DNA from 3 places in the Streptomyces sp. JLSY215 genome. Region 3 is predicted to be linked to each of the others. Evidence: riboswitches for the same ligand, from Rfam matches in the RefSeq annotation. Region 3 holds a riboswitch; each other region holds the start of a gene.
The links. A riboswitch is a leader RNA that binds a small molecule or an ion and turns the genes downstream of it on or off. The one in region 3 is predicted to bind S-adenosylmethionine.
Positions count from the first base shown of each region.

Region 1: it holds a riboswitch for S-adenosylmethionine, as region 3 does, so the genes downstream of both, AC5677_RS10935 (aminotransferase class V-fold PLP-dependent enzyme) here and AC5677_RS37060 (amino acid ABC transporter permease) in region 3, are expected to answer to the same signal.
Region 2: it holds a riboswitch for S-adenosylmethionine, as region 3 does, so the genes downstream of both, thrC (threonine synthase) here and AC5677_RS37060 (amino acid ABC transporter permease) in region 3, are expected to answer to the same signal.

Region 1 covers NZ_CM185022.1:2,438,324-2,442,968, forward strand. Annotated here, with positions in the region: gene AC5677_RS10915 (NYN domain-containing protein) at 1-81, opposite strand, end outside; gene AC5677_RS10920 (hypothetical protein) at 100-339, opposite strand; gene AC5677_RS10925 (rhomboid family intramembrane serine protease) at 649-1,329, shown strand; gene AC5677_RS10930 (Lrp/AsnC family transcriptional regulator) at 1,326-1,607, shown strand; gene AC5677_RS10935 (aminotransferase class V-fold PLP-dependent enzyme) at 2,045-3,424, opposite strand; SAM riboswitch class IV at 3,595-3,712, opposite strand; gene trpD (anthranilate phosphoribosyltransferase) at 3,804-4,645, opposite strand, start outside.
Region 2 covers NZ_CM185022.1:5,119,399-5,124,043, reverse strand. Annotated here, with positions in the region: gene thrC (threonine synthase) at 1-986, opposite strand, end outside; SAM riboswitch class I at 1,004-1,152, opposite strand; gene AC5677_RS23070 (glucosyl-3-phosphoglycerate synthase) at 1,335-2,297, shown strand; gene AC5677_RS23065 (alpha,alpha-trehalose-phosphate synthase (UDP-forming)) at 2,367-3,866, shown strand; gene otsB (trehalose-phosphatase) at 3,874-4,645, opposite strand, start outside.
Region 3 covers NZ_CM185022.1:8,409,664-8,414,308, forward strand. Annotated here, with positions in the region: gene AC5677_RS37055 (amino acid ABC transporter ATP-binding protein) at 155-970, opposite strand; gene AC5677_RS37060 (amino acid ABC transporter permease) at 967-2,034, opposite strand; SAM riboswitch class IV at 2,374-2,482, opposite strand; gene AC5677_RS37065 (GVDTG sorting domain-containing protein) at 3,008-3,820, shown strand; gene AC5677_RS37070 (class F sortase) at 3,868-4,506, shown strand.

The DNA of each region.
Region 1 (4,645 bases), 6.0 Mb from region 3:
GCGGTCGAGCACTTCGTCGACGCCGTCCTCGGATGCGTCGGCACGCGCCGCCCCCGGCTCCCTTTCTGGACGCTCCACCACGGCTTGCTCGCTCCGATCTCAGGCGCTCGCGCCCGGCCGGTCCACCAGCTCGATCTGGTCGACCGCGTTGCACCAGCGGCAGCGCACGGACTCGATGCTCTCACTGAGCACGTCGCGCTCCTCCACCTTGGGCTCCCCGGCAAGGTCCAGGTGGACGTACTCCACAACCTTGGACCGGCGGGTCACATCGAAACGGGTGAGGTTGCCGCAGAGCGTGCAGCGCCACCGGGTTTCGGCCGTCGGCAGGGGAACACCCATCGTGTTGTCCTCTTTCGTACTCGTCATGCTCGTCGGTCTGTGCTGATGTGCGCCCGTCCTGATGCAACAGGTGCACGCGGTGCGCCGTCGGACTGCGGAAAATACGCAAGGTACTGACTGCAACCCTACGGCCTGAGAGGGGACGGGCGCGGGCCGTGCCCAGGAGGCGGGACGCGGCGAGGCGCTCTGCCCTGAATGCCCGCATTGCGCCATGATCACTTCATGACGGCGCCGTCCCCCTTCTCGCGTCCCTCGTGGTTCCCCCGGCCACCGCACCCCGCGCGCTCCCTGACAGCGGTCTTCTCCCGGATGACGAATGTGCTGATCGGGCTGTGCTGCGTGATCTTCGTGATCGGCCCCGGCTCGGGCCTGAACCACGTGTACGGCGAAGGCGACGCCCTGCTCCAGGCCCAGACCGCCTACTTCGAACGCTGGGGAGTGGTTCCGCTCGACCTGTGGAGCGGCTCACCCCGCGCGCTGATCACCCCGCTGACCGCGCTGTTCGTGCACGGCGGCTGGCTTCATCTGCTCGGCAACATGCTGTTCCTGTACGTCTTCGGCGGCATGACCGAGACCCGCATGGGGCGGCTGCCGTTCACCGTCTTCTACCTCGTCACCGGCTATCTGGCCCTGCTCGGCTACGCCGCCGCGCACGCCGCCTCCGCGCAGCCCCTGGTGGGCGCCTCCGGCTCGATCTCCGGCGTCCTGGGCGCCTTCCTCTACCTTTTCCCCAAGGCCCGGGTCACCAGCGTCTTCCCCTTCCTCTTCTTCCTCCCGCTGCGCTTCCCCGCCTGGATCGTGCTGCTCTTCTGGTTCGCACTCCAGTGGCACGCCGCGCAGCAGGACCCCAACGGCCCCGGCGTCGCCTACCTCGCCCATGTCGTCGGCTTCGCGCTGGGTTTCCTGTACGCATGGGCCCGCTACAGGGGGGATAGTGTGGGGTCCACCAGGGGGAACGAACCGGCGACCGAGGGAGAGAGCCAGCCGTGATCACGTCGATCGTGCTCATCAAGACCAGCGTGGACCGGATCCCGGAGATCGCCGAGAAGATCGCCGCCCTGGAGGGTGTCAGCGAGGTCTACTCCGTCACCGGCGCCCACGACCTGATCGCGATGGTCCGCGTCGCCGCCCACGACGACCTCGCCGATGTCATCCCCGGCCGGATCAGCAAGGTACCGGGCGTCGCCTCCACCGAGACGCACATCGCGTTCCGGACGTACTCGCAGCATGACCTCGAGGCCGCGTTCTCGATCGGCCTCGACGCGTAGCGCTGCGCTTGGCCTGCGCCCCACGTTTTCGGCTTGCCCGCCGTGGGGGTTTGTCGCCGTTGCGCCTGCGGCGGGCTGGTGCCGCTTGCGCGGGGCTGTTCGGCTGCGGGACCGGGCCTCCGGACTCCGTCCTGCGGCCCGCCCCCTCCCCGTTGGGGGTAGGGAGAAGGACAGTGGGGGCGTGCGTCAGTGGTCAGGTGTGCCTGGTGGACACGACCATCGGCACCCGACATGAGACGTCCGCCCCCACCGGCCTCTCCCACCCACCCACGGGAGGGGCCACCCCGCAGGACGAAGTCCGGAGGGGTGGCACCGCACCCGACAAACCCACGCCCGCCGCGCAGGCGCAACGGCGACACACCCCCACGGCGGGAAAGCCGACAACGTACGGCCCAGGCAAAGCGCAGCGGAGGGGCCGCAGACGACAACGTGGGGAACTACCCCGCGCTCCGCGCGGGCACGCAACGGCCGTCCTCCGTGTGGTAGTTCCACCGCGCGCCGTCTGCCACCAGTTCCTTGACCGCGTGGACGAAGCGGTCGATGTGCTCGTCGGGGGTGCCTGCGCCGAAGCTCACGCGGATGGCGTTCAGGGAGCGCTCGCCGGGGGCCGCCTCGGGGGCGCCGCACTCGCCCGGGTCCTGCGGGTCGCTGCCCAGCAGGGTGCGGACGAGGGGGTGGGCGCAGAACAGGCCGTCACGGACCCCGATGCCGTACTCCGCCGACAGGGCGGCCGCGAAGTGCGAGCTGTTCCAGCCCTCGACGACGAAGGAGATGACGCCCACGCGCGGGGCGTCGTCGCCGAAGAGGGAGAGGACCTTGACCTCGGGGACCTCGGCCAGGCCCGCCCGGACGCGGGCGACCAGCGCCTGCTCGCGGGCGACCAGGGCGTCGAAACCGGCCTCGGTCAGTGCCTGGCAGGCGGAGGCGATGGAGTAGGCGCCGATGACGTTCGGCGAGCCGGCCTCGTGCCGGGCGGCGGTGGTGTGCCATTCGACGTCCACCCCGCCGTCCGTACGCCGCGAGACCTTGCGGCTGGCGCCGCCGCCCGCCAGGTACGGGTCCGCGTCCTGCAGCCAGTCCGCGCGGCCGGCCAGCACGCCGGCGCCGAACGGCGCGTACAGCTTGTGCCCGGAGAAGGCGACCCAGTCGACGTCCAGCTCGGCGATGTCGACGGGGTGGTGCGGGGCCAGCTGCGCGGCGTCGAGGACGATCCGGGCGCCGTGGGCGTGCGCGGCGGCCGCCAGCTCCCGCACCGGCCAGAGCTCACCGGTCACGTTCGAGGCGCCGGTGACGCACACCAGCGCGGAGCGGTGAGGCTTGCGCTCGGCCAGCGCCTTCTCCAGGGTGTCCACCGCCTCCCGCGGCGTACGCGGCGCGTTCAGGTACGTCACGGGGGTGTCCGCGCGCTGCTCCCAGGGCAGCAGCGAGGCGTGGTGCTCGGTCTCGAAGACGAACACCCGGGTGTTCTGCGGGAGCGCGGCCGCGAGGAGGTTGAGCGAGTCGGTGGTGGAGCGGGTGAAGACCACCTGGTCGTCGGCGCGGCAGCCGAGGAAGTCGGAGATGGTCCGGCGGCTGTTCTCGAAGAGGTCGGTGGACAGCTGCGAGAGGTATCCGGCGCCGCGGTGCACGCTGCCGTAGTACGGGGCGTAGGCGGCCACGTCGTCCCAGACCCGCTGCAGGGCCGGGGCGCTGGCGGCGTAGTCCAGTGCGGCGTAGTCGACCTCGCCGCCGGTCACGAGCGGCACGGTGACATCCCGGCCCAGAACCGGCAGTGGGGCACAAACGGAACGGTCGGCGGCAACGGCGGAAACAGACATGGCGAACTCCCGTAAGAGGTAAGCGAATTCACCGCGGGCGGGCGCGTCACAGCGCGCGGAACGGCGCCGCGGTGGAAAAGGAAAAGGGGTGCGGGAAAGGGGCCGACGGCCCTATCGCATTCGCTTCATCACGGAAGGGGCTCCCTCGAGGACCAGGATCCCTGGCGAGGGATCCGCGCTTGCCGCAGACCTCGCTGCCTGCGGCCTGGTCATCACCCGGGGCACCCCGCCACGGACGGAGGGTTGCCGGACAGCGGGCCGGGGCCTGTGTCGCTGTCACTCGTGACCTGCCGAGAATGATGCCACAGGCACGGAATGGCGCAAGGCCCGGTCCGGATAACGGACAGGGCCTTGCGTCACACCCAGGGTCACCGGGCGCTCATCTGTTGCTGGCCGCCACCCAGCGCTCCAGCACCCGCTTGGCCTCGCCCGAGTCGATGGCCTCGGCGGCCTTGGCGATCCCGGCCCGGATCCGCTCCGCCAGCGGCGCCTCGGACGGCTCCAGGGCCACCAGCGCCGCGGCGGCGTTCAGCAGCACCGCATCGCGCACCGGGCCCCGCTCGCCGTCGAGCAGCCGGCGGGCCACATCGGCGTTGTACGAGGCGTCCGCGCCGCGCAGCGCCTCGACCGGGACGAGGTCGATGCCGACGTCCCGGGGGTCGAAGGGCTCCTCGTGCACCGCGCCGTCCCGGACGACCCACACCCGGGAGGTGGCGGTGGTGGTCAGCTCGTCCAGGCCGTCGTCGCCGCGGAACACCAGGGCCGACGAGCCGCGCTCGGCGAGCACCCCGGCCAGGATCGGCGCCATCCGGGCGTCCGCGACGCCGGTCGCCTGGGCGCGGACCTTGGCGGGGTTGGTCAGCGGGCCCAGCACGTTGAAGGTCGTACGGATGCCGAGCTGGCCCCGGGCGTTGGCGACATGGCGCAGCGAGGGGTGGAACTTCACCGCGAAGCAGAAGGTGATGCCCGCTTCCTCGGCGACCTCGGCGACCCGCTTGGGGGTGAGGTCCAGATTGACGCCGAGCTTCTCCAGGACGTCGGAGGCGCCGCTGGCCGAGGAGGCCGCGCGGCTGCCGTGCTTGACGACCTTGGCGCCGGTGCCGGCCACCACGATCGAGGACATCGTGGAGATGTTGACGGTCTTGGCGCCGTCGCCGCCGGTGCCGACGATGTCCACGCTGGGGCCGGGCACCTCGATCAGCCGGGCGTGCGCGTACATGG
Region 2 (4,645 bases), 3.3 Mb from region 3:
TACGGCCCGTCGGCCGGGTTGCCGATGGCCAGCGACTTGGCGATGGTGTTCGGCTTCTGGGGGCGTACGACGTCGTGCCCGGCCTTGAAGGCCGCCGACACCGGCGAGCAGCCCTCCGCCTGGGCGCCGAAGATCTTGTACGGCTTGTCCTCGACCAGGCCGAGGGCGATCAGCTCCTTCAGACCCTTGTCGATCTTCGTGAGCTGGGAGCCGGAGGCGATCGGAATGACGATCTGGTCCGGGAGCTGCCAGCCGAGCTGCTCGCAGATCTCGTACGCCAGCGTCTTGGAACCCTCGCCGTAGTAGGGGCGCAGGTTGACGTTGACGAAGCCCCAGCCCTCGCCGAGCGGGTCGCCGATGAGCTCCGAGCAGAAGCGGTTGACGTCGTCGTAATTGCCCTCGATGCCGACCAGGTCGCCGCCGTAGACCGCGGCCATGACGACCTTGCCGGCCTCCAGGTCGTGCGGGATGAAGACGCAGGACTTCAGGCCCGCCCGGCGGGCCGCGGCGCCGACCGCGCCCGCGAGGTTGCCGGTGGAGGAGCAGGAGAGGGTGGTGAAACCGAAGGCGCGGGCGGCCTCGACGGCGATCGCGACGACACGGTCCTTGAAGGAGTGCGTCGGGTTGCCGGAGTCGTCCTTGACGTACAGGCCGCCCGTGACGCCCAGCTCGGCGGCGAGGCGGTCGGCCTTGACGAGCTTGGTGAAGCCGGGATTGAGGTTCGGCTTGTCGGCGACGTCGGCGGGGACGGGCAGCAGCGGGGCGTAGCGCCAGATGTTGTTCGGTCCGGCCTCGATCCGCTTCTTCAGGCCCTCGGGATCGCCGCTCGGGAGGTCGTACGCCACTTCGAGCGGCCCGAAACATTCCTGGCACGCGAAGATCGGACCGAGGTCGAAGCGCTGTCCGCACTCGCGGCAGGAGAGGCCGACGGCCGGACCCAGAGCGACAGTGGAGGTGGTGGCGGTTTCGGTGACTTGCACAGCCATGGAGGCGAGGCCCTTTCTCCTCATCTTCCTCGCGACGCATCTCGCCACGAGACGGATTTGGCACCTTCCCTAGCCGGGAGCCTCGCGCGCGCTGCTGCGGCGGAGACCGGCTGGAGGGTTGCCGGGGCTTCAACGGGCCGTATCCCTCTGCCCCTCTGGATGAGCGGTATGGCGCTGGGCCGAAACCCAGGCTTTTGTGGCGGTGACCCCGGCATGCGACGGTCATCCGCGTTGTTCAAGACTGTAACCGAAGGCGCTGACAGTTGAGATAGTCGTCCGAACCGCGAGATGGATCACAATGGATCACCCACGGGCCATTGGTCCGGCGGCCACCGAGGAGTCGTAGACGTGCTGGAAGAGGTGGAGCGCTGGCTCAGCAGCCGCTCCTGGTCCGCGGCCGACCGCCCGCTCGGGCGGCTGGTGGAGGCCAAGCGCCAGACGGGCCGGACGGTCAGCGTAGTGCTGCCCGCACTCGACGAGGAAGCCACCGTCGGCGCGATCGTCGCGGCGATCCGCGCGGACCTGATGACCGGCACCGTTCCCCTGGTCGACGAGCTGGTGGTGCTGGACTCGGGGTCCAGGGACCGGACGGCCGAGGTCGCGGCGGCGGCCGGGGCCAAGGTGGTCCACCGGGACAGCGTCCTGCCCCGCCTGCCGGCCGTCCCCGGCAAGGGTGAGGTCCTGTGGCGGTCCCTGCTCGCCACCACGGGCGACATCGTCTGCTTCATCGACGCCGACCTGCGCGAATTCTCCTCGACCTTCGTCTCCGGCATCGTCGGGCCGCTGCTGACCGACGCCGATGTCCACTTCGTCAAGGCGATGTACGACCGTCCCCTGGAGACCGGCGGCGAGGGTTCCGGAGCGGGCCAGGGCGGCCGGGTCACGGAGCTGGTCGCCCGCCCCCTGCTCAATCTCCACTGGCCGCAGCTGGCCGGCTTCGTCCAGCCCCTGGGCGGCGAGTACGCGGTCCGGCGCTCCCTCCTGGAACGGCTGCCCTTCCCGGTCGGCTACGGCGTCGAGCTCGGCCTTCTGGTCGACGCCCTGCACACCGTCGGCCTGGACGCCCTCGCCCAGGTGGACGTCGGCGTCCGCAAGCACCGCCACCAGGACGGCCAGGCCCTCGGCCGGATGGCCGCCGCGATCTACCGCACCGCCCAGCTCCGTCTCACCCGCGGCCATCTGATCCGGCCCCGTCTCACCCAGTTCGACCGCGGCGAGAACGGCTTCGTGGCGCGCACCACGGATGTGGACACCGAGGAGCGGCCCCCGATGGCGGAGATCCCGGAGTACGCGGAGCGGCGGGCGGCCTGAAACGGCTGCGGGTTCCCTCGGCTGAATTCCGTACGTTTGCGCGGATCGGTAGCTGGTTAATGTCGCGACATGGTCTCCGAGACGGTCTCCGAGCGCAGTGCGGTCCCGCCAGGTGCCGACGTTCTCGTCGCGTCCAATCGCGGTCCGGTGTCCTACGCCGTCGGTGAAGGCGGTGCGCTGACCGCCAAGCGGGGCGGCGGGGGGCTGGTGTCGGGGCTGTCCGCCATCGGTCCGGACACCGATGCGGTGTGGGTGTGTGCGGCGCTCGGGAAGGGCGACCGGGAGGCCGTGCGGCGGACGGGCGGCGACCTGGATCCGGCGGACACGGGCGGGCAGCGGGTCCGGATGCTGGATATTCCGGCGGATGTGTATGCCGATGCCTACAACGGAATTGCCAATTCCGTGCTGTGGTTCGTCCACCACATGCTGTATCAGACTCCGCTGGAGCCGGCATTCGATACGGAATTCCGTGCGCAGTGGGCGTCGTACGAAACGTACAACGCGGCCTTCGCGGACGCGCTGGCCGAGGCCGCGGCGCCCGGGGCCGCCGTCCTCGTGCAGGACTATCACCTGGCGCTGGTGCCCGGGATGCTCCGCGAAAGCCGCCCCGACCTGCGGATCGCGCATTTCTCGCACACGCCGTGGGCGCCCGCGGAGTACTTCGCGATGCTGCCCGACGACATCCAGCAGAAGCTGGTGACGGGCATCCTCGGCGCGGACCGGGCGAATTTCCTGACCCAGCACTGGGCACGGGCCTTCATGGGCTGCTGCCAGTGGGCGCTGGGGTCGGAATGCGACGCGTACTGGCCGCGCGACGAGGACCCGTATCTCATCTCGACATGGCTCAAGCCGCGCAAGACCCATATCGGGGTGCACGGTCTCGGCGCCGACGCGGAGTTCCTGCGCGAGCGGGCGCACCGCCCCGATGTCGAGGAGCGGCTGGCGGCACTGCGCGAGCAGATCGGCGGGACGGACCGGAAGACCATCGTCCGGGTCGACCGCACCGAGCTGTCGAAGAACATCGTGCGCGGTCTGCTCGCCTACCGCCGGCTGCTCGCCGACCGCCCCGAGTGGCGCGAGCGGGTGGTGCACCTCGCGTTCGCCTATCCCTCGCGGCAGGACCTGGCCGTCTATCGCGACTACACCGCGACGGTGGGGCGGCTGGCAGAGGAGATCAATGCCGAGTACGGGACGGACGGTTGGCAGCCGGTCGTGCTGCATGTGAAGGACGACTTCGCGCGGTCGCTGGCCGCCTACCGGCTCGCCGATGTGGCCCTGGTCAATCCGATCCGCGACGGCATGAATCTGGTCGCGAAGGAAGTGCCGGTGGTCTCCGAGCGGGGCTGTGCGCTGGTCCTCTCCCGGGGAGCGGGCGCGTACTGGGAGCTGCGCGAGGACGCGATCGTCGTCAACCCGTACGACATCACGGCCACGGCCGAGGCGCTGCACGAGGCGCTCTCCATGGACGACGGCGAGCGGCGCGCCCGCTGCGAGCGGCTGGCCGCGGCCGCCACGGCGCTGCCGCCGGCCCAGTGGTTCCTGGACCAGCTGCGCGCGTTGGAGGAGTGAGCGGGGCTCAGGCTCCGGCCAGGTGGTCCGCCAGGGCGCCGAGGAGGCCGACGACCCCCGTCGGCCCGTCCACCACCAGGTCGGCGCGGTCGGCCAGTTCGGTGACCTCGTTGCTGCCGCTGCAGACCAGGACGCCGGTGAGGCCTTCGGAGCGGAGTTTTTCGACGGCGGCGAAGGCGGCGAGGTCGCCGAGGTCGTCGCCGGCGTACAGGACGGTCGTGGCGCCGGTTTCGTGGATCCAGTCGGCCAGGGCCACGCCCTTGTCCATGCCGGGCGGGCGCAGTTCCAGGACGAAGCGGCCCGGTTCGACGATCAGGCCGTGGCGTTCGGCGAGGGCGGCGAGCGGGCCGCGGAGCCGGTCGAAGGCGCCCTGGGGGTCGGTCGCGCGGCGGGTGTGGACGGCGATGGCGCGGCCGCCCTTGGTCTCGATGGCGGTCTCGACCCAGGTGCCGTGCCAGACGCCGGAGGCGTCCAGTACGCCGGGGAGTTCGGCCTGTATGGCGGTGATGCCGGGGTGCGGCGGCGGGGCGTGGACGGTGCCGGTGGCGGCTTCCCAGCGCTCGGCGCCGTAGTGGCCGAGGACGGTGAGATGGCCGAGGCCGGGGACGGCGGCGAAGCCGCCGAGGCGGACCGCGACGGCGGCCGGGCGGCCGGTGATGACGGCGGCGGCGCGCAGCTGCGGGACGAGGCGGCCCAGGGCGGCGGTGGCGCCGGAGTGGGCGCGGGCCGTTTCCGGGTCGGGGACGATGTCGGCGAGGGTGCCGTCGTAGTCGAGGGCG
Region 3 (4,645 bases):
TGTCCTTGGTTCGGTGAGTGGTGGTGAGGGCGCGTCGCTTGTTCTTCGGCGGTGTGGGGGGCTTGGGCGGTGCGGGGGGTGGTGTGGAGGGTCTTCGGTGGTGTGTGGGAGGGCGAGCCCGGACGGGCCGCGGGCAGCGGGTCGGACGGCGAGATCAGAGCACCTTGCTCAGGAAGTCCCTGGTCCGCTCGTGTTTCGGGTGGTCCAACACCGCGGTGGGCAGCCCCTGTTCGACGATCCGGCCCTCATCCATGAAGACGACCCGGTCGGCCACCTCACGGGCGAAGCCGATCTCGTGGGTGACGATGATGAGGGTGGTGCCGCTGGTGGCCAGGTCCTTGATGACGGCCAATACATCGCCGACGAGTTCGGGATCGAGCGCGGAGGTGGGTTCGTCGAAGAGGATGACCCCCGGCCGCAGGGCGAGGGCGCGGGCGATGGCCACCCGCTGCTGCTGCCCGCCGGACAGCTGCCGCGGATAGGCGCCGACCTTGTCGGCCAGGCCCACCCGGCCGAGCAGTTCGCGGGCCAGCTCCTGGGCCCTGGGCTTGGTCAGCTTCCCGGTGGCCACGGGAGCGGCAGCCACGTTGTCCAGCGCGGTCAGGTGCGGGAAGAGGTTGAAGTTCTGGAAGACGAAGCCGATCCGGCTGCGCTGCCCCAGGATGACCCGTTCGCTCAGCTCCTTGAGCCGCTCGCCGTGCCGGCGTACGCCGATCGGCTCACCGTTCACGCTGACGTAACCGACCTCCGGTTTCTCCAGGTGGTTGATCACCCGCAGCAGGGTGGACTTGCCGGACCCGGAGGGCCCGAGGATCACGGTGACCTCGCCGGGTCGTACGGTCAACTCGACGCCGTCCAGTACCCGGTGGGCGCCGTACCACTTGTGCACGTCGTGGACCTCGACCGCGGCCGGTCGAATCTCGACGGTCCCGGTCCCGGTCTCAGTGGTCTCAGTGGTCTCGGTGGTCATATCGCGGCCTCCCTCCGGGCTCGGGCGCGCAGATCACGCAGACCTGCCCGCAACTTCTGCAACGGCGTCGGGGGAAGCGTGCGCGTCGCGCCCCTGGCGAAGTACCGCTCGACGTAGAACTGGACGATGGAGACCGCGCTCGTGAGGATCAGGTACCAGACGGTGGCGACGAGCAGCAGCGGGACGATGTCACCCGGGTAGGTGCTGCCCATGCTCTGCGCCGAGCCGAACAGATCGAGCAGCGACACGTAGAAGACGAGCGAGGTGCTCTTGATCAGATTGATCAGCAGATTCACGTAGTTCGGAGTGATGGAGCGCAGGGCCTGCGGAAAGACGATCCTCGTGAACTGGTAGCTCTTCGGCAGGCCGAGCGCCAACGCAGCCTCGTGCTGCCCCTGGTCGACCGCGAGGATGCCGCTCCGCACCACCTCGGACGCGTAGGCCGCCTCGTTCAGGGTGAGTCCGGCGACCGCCACGACGATGTCGGTGGCGAGCCGGGACTCGTCGAAGGTGAAGAAGGCGGGCCCGAACGGAACCCCGAGGCTCAGCGTCTTGTACAGCGCACTGAAGTTGTAGAGGAACAGCAGCACCACGATCAGCGGAACCGAGCGGAACAGCCATGTGTAGGTCCAGGCAACCGCCCGCAGCACCGGGCTCGGGGAGAGCCTGCCCAGGGCGACCAGGATGCCGCCGAGCAGACCGAGCACGGCACTGTACGCCGTCACCTTGAGGGTGATGAGCAGGCCATCGAGGATCGCCGGGCGCAGGAACCAGTACTGGAACCGGTCCCACTGATAGAAGGGGTTGGTCACCAGGCCGTGGGCGATCTGGGCGACCAGCACCAGCACGATCGCCGTGGCGATCCAGCGGCCTGGCCTGCGCAGCGGCAGCACCCGCTGCGCCGCCGGCGGCCGCGGTGCGGTGCCGTCGCCCGGCCGTTCGGCCTCGGCAGGACGTGCGGTACGAGCAGTACGAGGCGGGGAGGAGAGGCCGGGGGGCTCAGCGGTCTCCTCGGCAGGAGGCGCTGAGGCGAGGGGTACCGCAGCGCCAGGGGATTCACTCATGGAGGACTCCAGCGAATTCGGACAGCCCGGACCACGGATGCCGCAACGGCACGGTGCGCCGGGTCGATGGGCTCTGCGTGACGTCGCGCACGGGGACGCGCGGAACGGGGCTCGGGCAAGGAGGACGCACACCGCGACAGCGGTGGCGTCAGAGATTCAGAAGACCGTCAGCCTTCAGCCTTGGCGGAACGCACGGCAGGTGCCGGTACACAGAGCGCTGTTGACGCGCAGCAGATCGACCGACCGGTTCGCGCACAGCAGCAGGCAGCCACGGCGCCGCCATGCGGCTGTCCCCGAAGCTGCGTACATTCCGTCACCGTCACTGTTCCGGCCCATGGGGGCTCGCGCTTACCGAAGGTCTTCCGGTCCGGTCGTCACCTGGGGCACCCCACCGCGGCGCGAGGGTTGCCGGTCAGCAAGCCAGGGCTTGTCGCTGACACTCATGACCGATCTGCGGCGCAAGTTAGTCAGATCTCGGCCACGCTTGTCAAAGCGTGCCCGACCTGTGGGATGACAAAACGAGTCCGGACGGACCTGGTGGGATGCCGACGAGGTCCAGGCATCAATCGCCATCACCACCACCATCACCATCGCCGCGCACGGGGTCGGGGGCGGCCTCGCGCCTCGCAGCATCCCCTCGACGTACAGCAGCCTCGCGACCTCTGCCTCATGGACGACGAGTGAAGACACCCGCCTCGGACACGACCGTCTGCGGCCACCGCGGCGCCGCGCGAGAACGGATCCTGTGTGCCGCATATGAGAGATGCGCCTGTCAAGAGAATCCGTCGAATTTAGACGAGGCGCCACATCGAGCGGTGTGCTGAGCGCGGCATCGGCGGGCGTCGTACTACGGACTACCTGCGCCCGGACAACAACAAGCGGCCCCCAGCCGTGAGAAGCGTCGTCGTACGGGCCTTTCGAACGAGACCACGGCGATCCCGGACGGGACACCGCCGGAAGGGAACGAACGATCGTGACATCCCAGCGCACCGCTCGCCTCGCCGCCCTCCTTGCCCTGCCCGCCGCCCTGGTCCTCTCGGGTGCCGCCGCCGCTCCGGCCACGGCCGGGGACAAGGCGTACCAGATCAACCTGGATCAGCTGAACCACTCTCAGGGCAAGGGCACGGCAATGCTCAGTCTCAACGGCACCCGGCTGACCGTGAAGATCGAGTCGGAGGGGCTTGTGCCGGGCCAGCCACACGCACAGCACCTCCATGGCTCCACCGACGGCCATGACTTCCAGTGCCCGGACGCAAGCGCCGACACGGACGGCGACGGGATCATCAACAACACCGAAGCCACGGTGCATTACGGCGATATCAACATCTCGCTCACCACCGAAGGAGACACCGGCCCGGCCAGCGGGCTCGCCGTCGACCGCATGCCCAAGGCGGACGCTCAGGGGAACCTCTCCTACGAGCGCACCATCCCCGTGTCCCAAGCAGTGGTCGATCACATCAAGGACCTCCACATCGTGCAGCACGGCATCGACCCCAACGGCAACAAGAAGTACGACTTCGGCGTGGGCAAGAGCGAGCTCGATCCCAAGCTGCCCCAGGAGGCCACCGCGCCCGCGGACTGCGGAATCGTGGAGGGCGCGGCGGTCGGATCCATTCCGGTGGGCGGCGTGGAGACGGGTGGCGGCACGGCCACAAGCGACGGGGTCCCCGGGGCGCTGGCGGGCGCCGGCGGGCTTGCCGTCGTAGCGCTGGCCGGAGCGCTGGTCCTGAACCGCAGGAGGCGCGCGACGGCCTCTGCCGAGCCGGCCGGACGGAGCGCCGCGTGAGGGGCTGGGGCAAGCGCGAAGCCGTATCCTGTGCCGCCGTCGCAGCGATGGTGCTGCTCGGCGGATGCGGAGGCCAGACGCCGGTCCCGCAGTCACCGCCTGTCCAACAGCAGCACGCTCGGGGCGGTCAGGTCGCGCCGGGAACGGGAACAGGAACAGGAACAGGAACGGGATCTGACAGTGGTCAATCTGAGAGTGGTCAAGGCGATGAGCGGGAAACGGGGGGTGCAGCGGGGGAGTCGGCCCCACAGCGGATCTCCGTCCCGTCGCTCAACATCTCGTCCGCGCTTGTGCCGTTGGGGCGGAAGAAGGACGGAACGATGGAAACGCCCGCTGACCCTGACAAGGCGGGCTGGTACACGCCCGGACCGGCTCCCGGCGAAAAGGGCCCGGCGGTCATCGCCGGTCATGTCACCTGGAACGGAAAACCAGGGGTATTCCATCGGCTGTCCTCGTTGAAAGCCGGTGACACGATCGAGGTCGCACGGGCGGACGGGAAATCCGCGAAGTTCACCGTCAGCCGCATTGCCCAGTACCCGAAGAACAAGTTCCCCACCATCGAGGTCTACAAGAACATCGATCATGCGGGGCTGCGCCTTATCACGTGCGGCGGTCAGTACCGCGCGTCGCAGCACTACTACCCGGACAACGTGGTGGTCTTCGCCAAGCTGGCCGGGGCGGAATAGCAGCGCCACCGATCCGGACGGCCGGGCTCCGCCTGCCGGATGACCGGTACTGTGGCGTGCCGCGTTCGATCAACGCTTCGCCCGTGGCCAAGAAGGTGTTCGCCGAGCGTGGCCTGCTGCCCTCACCCATCTCGGCTGA